One region of the Piscinibacter sp. HJYY11 genome, then DNA from elsewhere that is predicted to be linked to it. Evidence: riboswitches for the same ligand, from Rfam matches in the RefSeq annotation. Region 1 holds a riboswitch; the other holds the start of a gene.
The links. A riboswitch is a leader RNA that binds a small molecule or an ion and turns the genes downstream of it on or off. The one in region 1 is predicted to bind thiamine pyrophosphate.
Positions count from the first base shown of each region.

Region 1 (4,454 bases):
CGCGTCGATCGCCAGGTCGCAGGCGATGCGCTGGCCTTCTTCGAGTTGCAGGCAACCGGGCTGCACATGCGTGACGCGCTGGCCCCAGTGCCATTGCACGCCGGTCGCGTGTGCGGCCAGGGCTTCCAGCAACAGGCGCGGTTCGAGCTGGCCTTCACCGGGCAGCCACCACGCGCTCAGGCCGGGCAGCAGCTCGGGCTCCATCACGCGCAGCTCGCTCGCCGGCACGATCTCGGGCGCGGGCCAGGCGCCGGGATCGGCTTCGCACGCGCTGCGCAGCTTGACCATGACGCGCAGCGCCGAGCCCATGTCGGCGTTGTGCGCGACGAGCAGGCTGCCCTGCACGCGCAGCAGGGTCTGCGGGGCGTCCGGCGCGAGGGCCGAGGCCACGTCGCGCCACAGCACGATGGAGCGCCAGCCGAGCGCGGCCAACTCGGGTTCGGCATGGTCGAGCTCGGCCAGCGGGCTCAGCAGCCCGGCGGCGGTGTAGCCGGCAGCCACCGCTTGCGGGAGCGTCGCGCCCAAAGGGGGCGCATCCGGGCCGGGAGCGGGGTCGACAACCTGCACCGCGTGGCCCTGGCGAGAGAGCTTCCAGGCGAGCAGGCGGCCGAGCACGCCCGCGCCGGCGATGGCGATGCGCATGGAGCTCATACCGGGTGCACCGGGATGTAGATCTCGCCGCCCCGGGCCTTGAACTCGGCCGACTTCTCGGCGAGGCCCTGCGTGAGCGCGGCACCTTCATCGAGGCCCCGCGCGGCGGCGTAGTCGCGCACGTCCTGAGTGATCTTCATCGAGCAGAACTTCGGCCCGCACATCGAGCAGAAGTGCGCGTGCTTCGACGAGTCCTTCGGCAGCGTCTCGTCGTGGTACTCGCGCGCCGTGTCCGGGTCGAGGCCGAGGGCGAACTGGTCGTTCCAGCGGAACTCGAAGCGGGCCTTGCTCATCGCGTCGTCGCGCGCACGCGCCCCCGGGTGGCCCTTGGCTACATCGGCCGCGTGCGCGGCGATCTTGTAGGCCATCAGACCCTGCTTCACGTCGTCGCGGTCGGGCAGGCCCAGGTGTTCCTTCGGCGTCACGTAGCAGAGCATCGAGGTGCCCATCCAGCCGATCATCGCGGCGCCGATGGCACTCGCGATGTGGTCGTAGCCGGGCGCGATGTCGATGGTGAGCGGGCCCAGCGTGTAGAAGGGCGCCTCGTGGCAGTGCTTGAGCTGCTCGTCCATGTTGGCCTGGATCAGGTGCATCGGCACGTGGCCCGGGCCTTCGATCATGGTCTGCACGTCGTGCTGCCACGCGATCTGCGTCAGCTCGCCGAGGGTGCGCAGCTCGGCGAACTGGGCCTCGTCGTTCGCATCGGCGCCACTGCCGGGGCGCAGGCCGTCGCCGAGCGAGAAGCTCACGTCGTAGGCCTTCATGATCTCGCAGATTTCCTCGAAGTGCGTGTAGAGGAAGTTCTCCTGGTGATGCGTGATGCACCACTTGGCGAGGATGGAGCCGCCGCGCGAGACGATGCCGGTGCGGCGCTTCGTCGTGAGGTGGATGAAGGGCAGGCGCAGGCCGGCGTGGATGGTGAAGTAGTCGACGCCCTGCTCGGCCTGCTCGATCAGCGTGTCGCGGAAGATGGCCCACGAGAGCTCCTCGGCCACGCCGCCCACCTTCTCGAGTGCCTGGTACAGCGGCACGGTGCCGATGGGCACCGGCGAGTTGCGCAGGATCCAGTCGCGCGTGGTGTGGATGTGGCGGCCGGTGGAGAGGTCCATCACCGTGTCGGCGCCCCAGCGGGTCGACCACACGAGTTTTTCCACTTCCTCTTCGATGCTCGAGGTGACGGCCGAGTTGCCGATGTTGGCGTTGACCTTGACCCTGAAATGTCGGCCGAGGATGGTCGGCTCGAGCTCCGGGTGGTTGATGTTGGCGGGGATGATGGCGCGGCCGCGCGCCACCTCGTCGCGCACGAACTCGGGCGTGATCTCGGCGGGCATGCGCGTGCCGAGGGCATTGCCCGCGAGGCGCTGTTCGCGCGCTGCATCGCCCAGGTACTCGCGCGTCCACTCGCGCCGGTCGTTCTCGCGGATGGCGACGAACTCCATCTCCGGCGTGATGATCCCGCGGCGCGCGTAGTGCATCTGCGTGACGTTGGCGCCGCTCTTCGCGCGGCGCGGCGTGCGCTGCAACGCAGCGGCTTCGGCCTGCAATCGGGCGAGCTGTGTGTCGGCGCTCTCATGGCGCAGGCCGTCGTCGCGGGCGGAGTAGGTGCGGCCGTGGTACGGCTCGGTGTCGCCGCGCGCTTCAATCCATGCGGCGCGTGGCGTGGGCAGCCCCTTTCTCACGTCGAAGGCGACGGTGGGGTCGGTGCAGGGGCCGGAGGTGTCGTCCACGATCACGCGCTCGCCGTTGCTGAGGCTGATCTCGCGCATGGGCACGCGCACGCCGGTGAGCGGGCCTTCGAGGTGGACCTTGCGCGAAGACGCGAAGGGCTCGCGGGCCAGCGCCAGGCGCTCGTGAAAGTCGGCGGGGGAAGGGGTGGTCATCGCGGTCTCCAGTGGCAGCAACAGGGGTGTCGTCTGCTCCGGAGAAGTCCGCGGGCGGTGGGGTGCGACGGGGGCAGGGCCTGGTGTTCGCCTGCCGGGCCCATCGCGGGCCGCTCGTTGCGCTCTTCTTACGCCGGTATGAACCGGATCAAGTTCTCGGGTTCGGTGACATCACCATCTCAGCGCCTCGAGCCTTGCGGCCCGGCACACCCCGGAGCGGGGCGGATTGTGGGCGCATGGCACGGCATGCGTCAACCATTCACTTGGTCGACTGAGGGCCAGCGCCGCGGTGGGCCTTGTTGTAGTCGTACACATGGCCGTCGGGCAGCCGGCCGCCTTCGACCGAATTGACGCCGCCCTGGCCCACGCTGTCGGGCAGCTCGGTGGAGATGCTCACGTGGCGCTTGCCCTCACGGCGGCGCGCTTCGCTGAACTTGAGCGCGCCCAGCAGGTCGTTGGCCGCAAATTCCTGGTGGGCCGGCCCCGCGCCGGGCTCGAGCCAGAAGACGACGATGCTCATCGTGGGCACTCCAGAGCCGCTGCGTGCGGCCATGGCGCATTGTCACTGGATCGTTTTCGGCGGGTCGATCACGGGCGACTGCTGGCCGGGCACCGGCGGGTCGACCACCGGTGGGTCGACCAAGGGAGGCGGTGGTGGGGGCGGGGGTGCCACCGGTGGGTCCGGCGGCACGTCATGCGCTCGATGCGGCGTGCGCATGGCGCTCACAGGTCGGGATTGCGGAAGACCGCGTGCAGGCTCGGCGGCAACTCGCCATCGCTCTGGCTTGCCAGCAGCAGCGCCTGCTCCCACAAGGCTTGCGCCATGAGGTAGGGGTCGACGGTGCGGGCCCAGTCTTCTTCCCACAGGCTCGTGGCCAGGGCCGCGGTGTCTTGCGCGCCGAGCTCGGGGTCGAGCCCGCGGATGGCGGCGGCGCAGGCCTCGATCCACGCTTCACGGCGGCCGGGCATGCGCAGGCGGCCCTGGGCGCGCGCCTGGGCGCATTCTTCCGGCTCGCGGTGGCGCTGGTAGTACCAGAAGGTCTCGGCGATCTCGGGCAACAGCCCGGTCTGAACCGTGGGCTCGAGCACCATCAGGCGCATCGCGAAACGCTGGATCCAGAGCGACTTTTCATGGGTCATGAGGGGCTCCTGAAGTTGAACCCATGCTCCGCGCCGGTCGCGGCAGCGTTAAGCGGTTGACGGCTTGTTCGTGCGCAGGCGATCTCCGACACGCGTGTCAGACAATCGGGCACATGAAACGGATCGCCATCGTGGGGGCCATGCACGAGGAACTGCGCGCCCTGCTCGACGCCATGCCCGACGAGCGGCCGGTGCTGCGCGCGGGCCGCGAGTTCTGGGTGGGCCACCTCGCAGGCCAAGAGGTCGTGGTGGTGCTGTCGCGCATCGGCAAGGTGGCGGCGGCGACGACGGCCGCGCTGCTCTTGAGCGAGTTCGACGTGTCGCGCATCGTCTTCACCGGCACGGCCGGGGGCCTCGCACCGGGGGTGAACGTGGGTGACGTGGTGGTGGCCGATGCGCTGCTGCAGCACGACATGGATGCCTCGCCGCTCTTTCCGCGCCACGAGGTGCCGCTCTATGGCCGGGCCCGCTTTGCGACCGATGCCACGATGTCGGCCGGGCTCGCCCAGGCCTCGCGCACGATGCTCGCCGACCTGGGCGCGCCGCAGGCCCGCGTGCACTGCGGGCTCGTCGTGAGCGGCGACCGCTTCGTCTCCGAGCGCGCCGAGAACGACGCCCTCTGCGCGCGCCTGCCCGACGCGCTGGCCGTCGAAATGGAAGGCGCCGCGCTCGCGCAGGTGTGCCACGATTTCGGCGTGCCGTTTGCCGTGGTGCGCACCGTGTCGGACCGGGCCGACGATCACGCGCACGTGGACTTCAACCGCTTCGTGGCCGAGGTGGCGA
Region 1 covers NZ_JAERQZ010000001.1:4,366,069-4,370,522, forward strand. Annotated here, with positions in the region: gene JI745_RS20460 (FAD-dependent oxidoreductase) at 1-651, opposite strand, end outside; gene thiC (phosphomethylpyrimidine synthase ThiC) at 648-2,531, opposite strand; TPP riboswitch at 2,640-2,755, opposite strand; gene JI745_RS20470 (hypothetical protein) at 2,791-3,051, opposite strand; gene JI745_RS20475 (hypothetical protein) at 3,094-3,249, opposite strand; gene JI745_RS20480 (hypothetical protein) at 3,255-3,671, opposite strand; gene JI745_RS20485 (5'-methylthioadenosine/adenosylhomocysteine nucleosidase) at 3,785-4,454, shown strand, end outside.

Region 2 (4,454 bases), on a different contig from region 1:
GGGCAATGGAGGGCGTGATCAGGCGCTCTTCGTAGTTGGTGTCGCGTGATCCGTCCGTGCGCACACTTTGCCGATGCAGGCGGGTGTGCCGCAGGCCCAGCCAGGTGGTGAGGTGGTCGTTGAGGCGAATGGCGTCGCGAGCGAAGAGTTCGGTCGACCGTTCGTCCCGGTTGGTGTTCTCGTCGTTCAGGGTGGGGTTGGCAGGGACGACGGTGCCGCCGTCGACGGTGCCAGTGCCAACACCGTTGTAAGCCTGTCGCTCGAATCGGTGCGTCACGCGGCTTTGAAGCAGGCCAACCGAGAGAGTGTGCTTCATGCCGCCGACGTCCGTTTCACCGTGCATTGCGATCTCCAACGCATCCGAGCGGCGGCGTTCGTTCTCGCTGCGATAGTCAGCGTAGTCGAAGGTGCCATCGGGGCAGTAGCGATCTGGGTAGTAGGTCGTGGCGCTGGTGCAACCGTACGGAAAGGCCAGCCGATCGTCGGTGACGAGACGTTGCGTCAATGCATGCAACGTGCCTCGCCAGTTCGCGCCGAGGCTCTGTGTCATGCGCAGTGACGCGTTGTTGGCATCCATCACCACCGGCTGGGACCAAGGCTGGTTGTTGAGGTTGAGGCGAGGGTCCACCGGCTCCGGCACACGATCGCCCAACAAGCTGAATGCCGGCTGGCTGGGCTGCGAGCGGTGGCTGTGCTCGACTTCGAATTCGACCAGCGTGTCGGCGCCCGCGCGCCATTCGGTGGCGATCGCAGCAAGGTGGCGCTTGCCTTTGGCATCGCGCAGCTGCGGCTGCAGATCCTCGTACGCGAGGTTGAGCCGCGCGCCGAGCGCCCCTTCCGCGCCGAAGCGCTGCGTGAGGTCCGCAGCGGTGAGAATCGAGTTGCGCTCGCGCCAGCCCAGCGTTGCGCTGTAGGCCGATGCGCCGCCTGGGCGCTTTACGACGAGGTTGGCCAAGCCGCCGGGCGCGCTTGTGCCCGCTTGGATGCCCGATGTGCCTTTGAGAACCTCAAGACGCTCCTTGTTGTCGAGCGGAATCGACGTTTCAGCGTTGATGGGCAAGCCGTCGCGCCGGTAGTTGAAGCGGTTGTCGAGCGTGAAGCCGCGCACGGCGAGAAAGTCCCAATAGCCCTCGGAGTTGTAGGCATCGCTGACGCTGGCATCCGACTTGACCATGTCGGCGATGCGTTGCACACCACGGTCCTTCATCTGGGAGGCGCTGAGCACGCTCGCCTGCAGTGGCGCCTCGGACAAAGGCACGCCCCATCCCGAGACCGACACGACCGGGTCGCTGCGGCCAACCACGGTGACCGGTGGGAGGTTGGTGGATGCGGGTGCCTGCGCGTAGACGCTGAGGCACAGCATGGAAGCGGCCGCGGCAGCGGGTGTGCGGAAGAAGCGAATGGGAGCCATCGTGTGTCCGGAAGCGATGGCAGGTCGGCGGGCACCGTCTGCGGTGCTTGCTTCCCTGCGCGAGGATTACCTCAATCAGGTTCAAAGGGACTCTCTCAGTCGAACGCCATCTGCATGGCATCCAACACCCCTAGCGAGTGCTGCGCGTGTGCGCAGCGAAGGCGATTATGTCAGTCGTCGAAAGTCGGCGACTCCACGCCGAGCAGCTTGTGCAGCTTCGGGCTGGCCGTCGTGTACTGCAGCTGGATGCGCTTGTCCGGGAAGACGTAGGGCGCCGCACCAAAGGCCGCAAGCGCCGCTTCATGAAAGCCCGACAGGATGAGCTTCTTCTTGCCCGGATAGGTGTTGACGTCGCCCACCGCGAAGATGCCCGGCACGCTGGTTTCGAACTTCTCGGTGTCGACGACGAGCTGCTTGCGTTCGAGCGCCAGGCCCCAGTCGGCGATGGGTCCGAGCTTGGGGCTGAGGCCGAAGAACACCAGCAGCGCATCGAGCGGCACGACCCGCGTGACCGCGTCGCCGCCGGTGACCTTCACACCCGTGAGTCGGCCCTCGGCCTCCTCGATGCCGGTGATCTGGCCGACGATGAACTGCATCTGCATCGCATCGCACAAGGCACGCATCTTCGCCACGCTGGCCGGCGCGGCCTGGAAGCCATCGCGGCGATGCAGCAGGATCACGCTTGCGGCCTTGTCAGGCCCGTCTTGTGCGAAGTGCAGGGCCCAGTCGAGCGCCGAATCGCCGCCGCCCACAATGACAATCTGCTTGCCGGCGAACTCGGCCGGCGTCTTCACGCGATGGAAGAGTTGCGTGCCCTCGTATTTGTCGAGGCCTTCGACCTTCAGCATGCGCGGCTGGAACGAGCCCACGCCGCCGGCCACGATCACCACCTTGGCGAGGAAGCGGGTGCCGGTGCTGGTCTCGACGAGAAAGCGGCCGTCGGCCTGCTTCTCCACCGCCGCCACCTCCTGCCCGAGGTGGAAGGTCGCGCCAAAGGGCTCGATCTGCTTGAGCAGGCTGTCGACGAGCTCGCGGCCAGTGCTGCGGGGCACCGCCGGGATGTCGTAGATCGGTTTGTCGGGATAGAGCTCGATGCACTGCCCGCCGGGGTAGGCGAGCGTGTCCACCACATGGGCCTTGATCTCGAGCAGGCCCAGCTCGAACACCTGGAACAGGCCCACCGGGCCGGCGCCGACGATCAGCGCATCGGTGTCGATCATGGAGCCGAGCTTACTTCTGCAGCTCCGACAGCTTGCCCGTCTTGTCTTTCCACTCGTCGGCGTCGGGCAGCGCGGCCTTGCGCTTGGTGATGCTGGGCCAACCCTTGGCCAGATCGGCATTGATCTTGATCATGTGCTGCTGATCGGCCGGCACGTCTTCTTCCGGCAGGATCGCATTGACCGGGCATTCAGGGATGCACACGGCGCAGTCGATGCACTCGTCGGGATCGATCGCCAGGAAGTTGGGGCCTTCGCGGAAGCAGTCCACAGGGCAGACATCCACGCAGTCGGTGTATTTGCAGCGGATGCAGGCTTCGGTGACAACGTGGGTCATGGCTCTTGCGGGTAGTGAATTTGCGGAGATCAGTCGCCCGAGGGCGAAACAACGGATTTTAGGGGCTTGAGGGTTCCCACCGGCGCTGAAACCTTGCCGCCCACGCCGAGCGAGGCGGCACCTGCGCCAATCGTCACGATGGTGGGGCGGCCGGCGTGTTGGGCGCTGCCCTCGTCGAGCGAGGCGACTTCATGTTCGGTGTGGATGGCATCCGGCCAGCCCGCCCGCGAGACGACGCTGGCGGGCGTGTCGGCGGGCCAACCGGCACCGAGCAACTGGTGTGAGAGGGCCGCGAGCTGCTTGCCGGCCATGTAGTAGATCTCGGTGTCGGCGGTGCGGGTCGCATGCATGTCGCCGGTGCGGGTCATGGCGGTGGCGAGGCTCACGCTGCGGCCGTTGCCGCGCCGGGTTAGGGGGCGTTGGCTGCTCGCTGCGGCGGCGACGGCCGAGGTGACGCCGGGCACCACCTCGGTCTCGATACCGTGTGCGGCAAGTGCCACGAGTTCTTCTTCCAGGCGGCCGAAGATGCTTGGGTCACCACCCTTCAGGCGCACGACGGTTGGCACTTCTGCCGCAAAGCGCAGCAGCAGGTCGTTGATCGTGGCCTGGCCGGTGCTGTCGGCAAACCCGCGCTTGCCCACGTGGACCCAGCGGGCCTGCGGCGCGTGTTCCCGCAGGGCCGGGTCGGTGAGTGCGTCGTAGAGCACCACGTCAGCCGTGGCGAGCAGGTTCGCGCCCCGCACGGTGATCAGATCGGCGGCCCCCGGGCCCGCACCGATGAAGATCACCCGGCCCATCTCAGGCAGCGCCCTTCACGAGCAACGCACCGCTGGTGCGGTTGCTCGCCGGGTCGACGATGATGAGCGAGCCACCGACCCGGTTGGACTCGTAGGACTCCACCGGCAACGGCTGCTGTGTCTCGACGATCACGTGGCCGATCTCGTTGACGGCGAGCTGGTGCGCTTCGGTCGCTTCCAGCGAGTGGATGTCGAGGCGGCTCTCGATGCTGGCGATGCGCGCCTGCACCCAGCGGTTGCCGTGGCGCACCCAGTACTTGCGGCCGACCTGTGCGGGCTCGGTGTCCAGCCAGGCGAGCGTGGCGCTGAAGCGGTTGGTCTCGTGGACGGTCTTGGGCGTGGCGATCCAGTCGCCGCGCGAGACGTCGAGCTGGCGGTCGAGCACCACGCCGGCGGAGCGGCCGGCTTCGACGACGTCGACCACTTCGCTCGCAAGGCGCACCTCGGCGACGATGGCCGTCTGGCCGCTCGGGAAGACCTGCACTTCGTCGCCGGCCTTCACGCGGCCATGGGCCACGCGGCCGAAGAGGGTGCGCGGCTGGTTGCCGGTGCCTTCGCCTTCCCGGCTCACGTATTGCACGGGGATCAGCAGGTCGCCGTCCTTGCGCTCCTGTAGTGCCGGCAGCGACTCCAGCAGTTGCAGCAGCGAGGGGCCGTCGTACCAGTTGGCGTCGAGCGGCTGGGTGACGTTG
Region 2 covers NZ_JAERQZ010000002.1:290,153-294,606, forward strand. Annotated here, with positions in the region: gene JI745_RS25075 (TonB-dependent siderophore receptor) at 1-1,411, opposite strand, end outside; TPP riboswitch at 1,447-1,553, opposite strand; gene JI745_RS25080 (NAD(P)/FAD-dependent oxidoreductase) at 1,582-2,631, opposite strand; gene fdxA (ferredoxin FdxA) at 2,642-2,965, opposite strand; gene cobA (uroporphyrinogen-III C-methyltransferase) at 2,995-3,762, opposite strand; gene JI745_RS25095 (sulfate adenylyltransferase subunit 1) at 3,764-4,454, opposite strand, start outside.
Region 2: it holds a riboswitch for thiamine pyrophosphate, as region 1 does, so the genes downstream of both, JI745_RS25075 (TonB-dependent siderophore receptor) here and thiC (phosphomethylpyrimidine synthase ThiC) in region 1, are expected to answer to the same signal.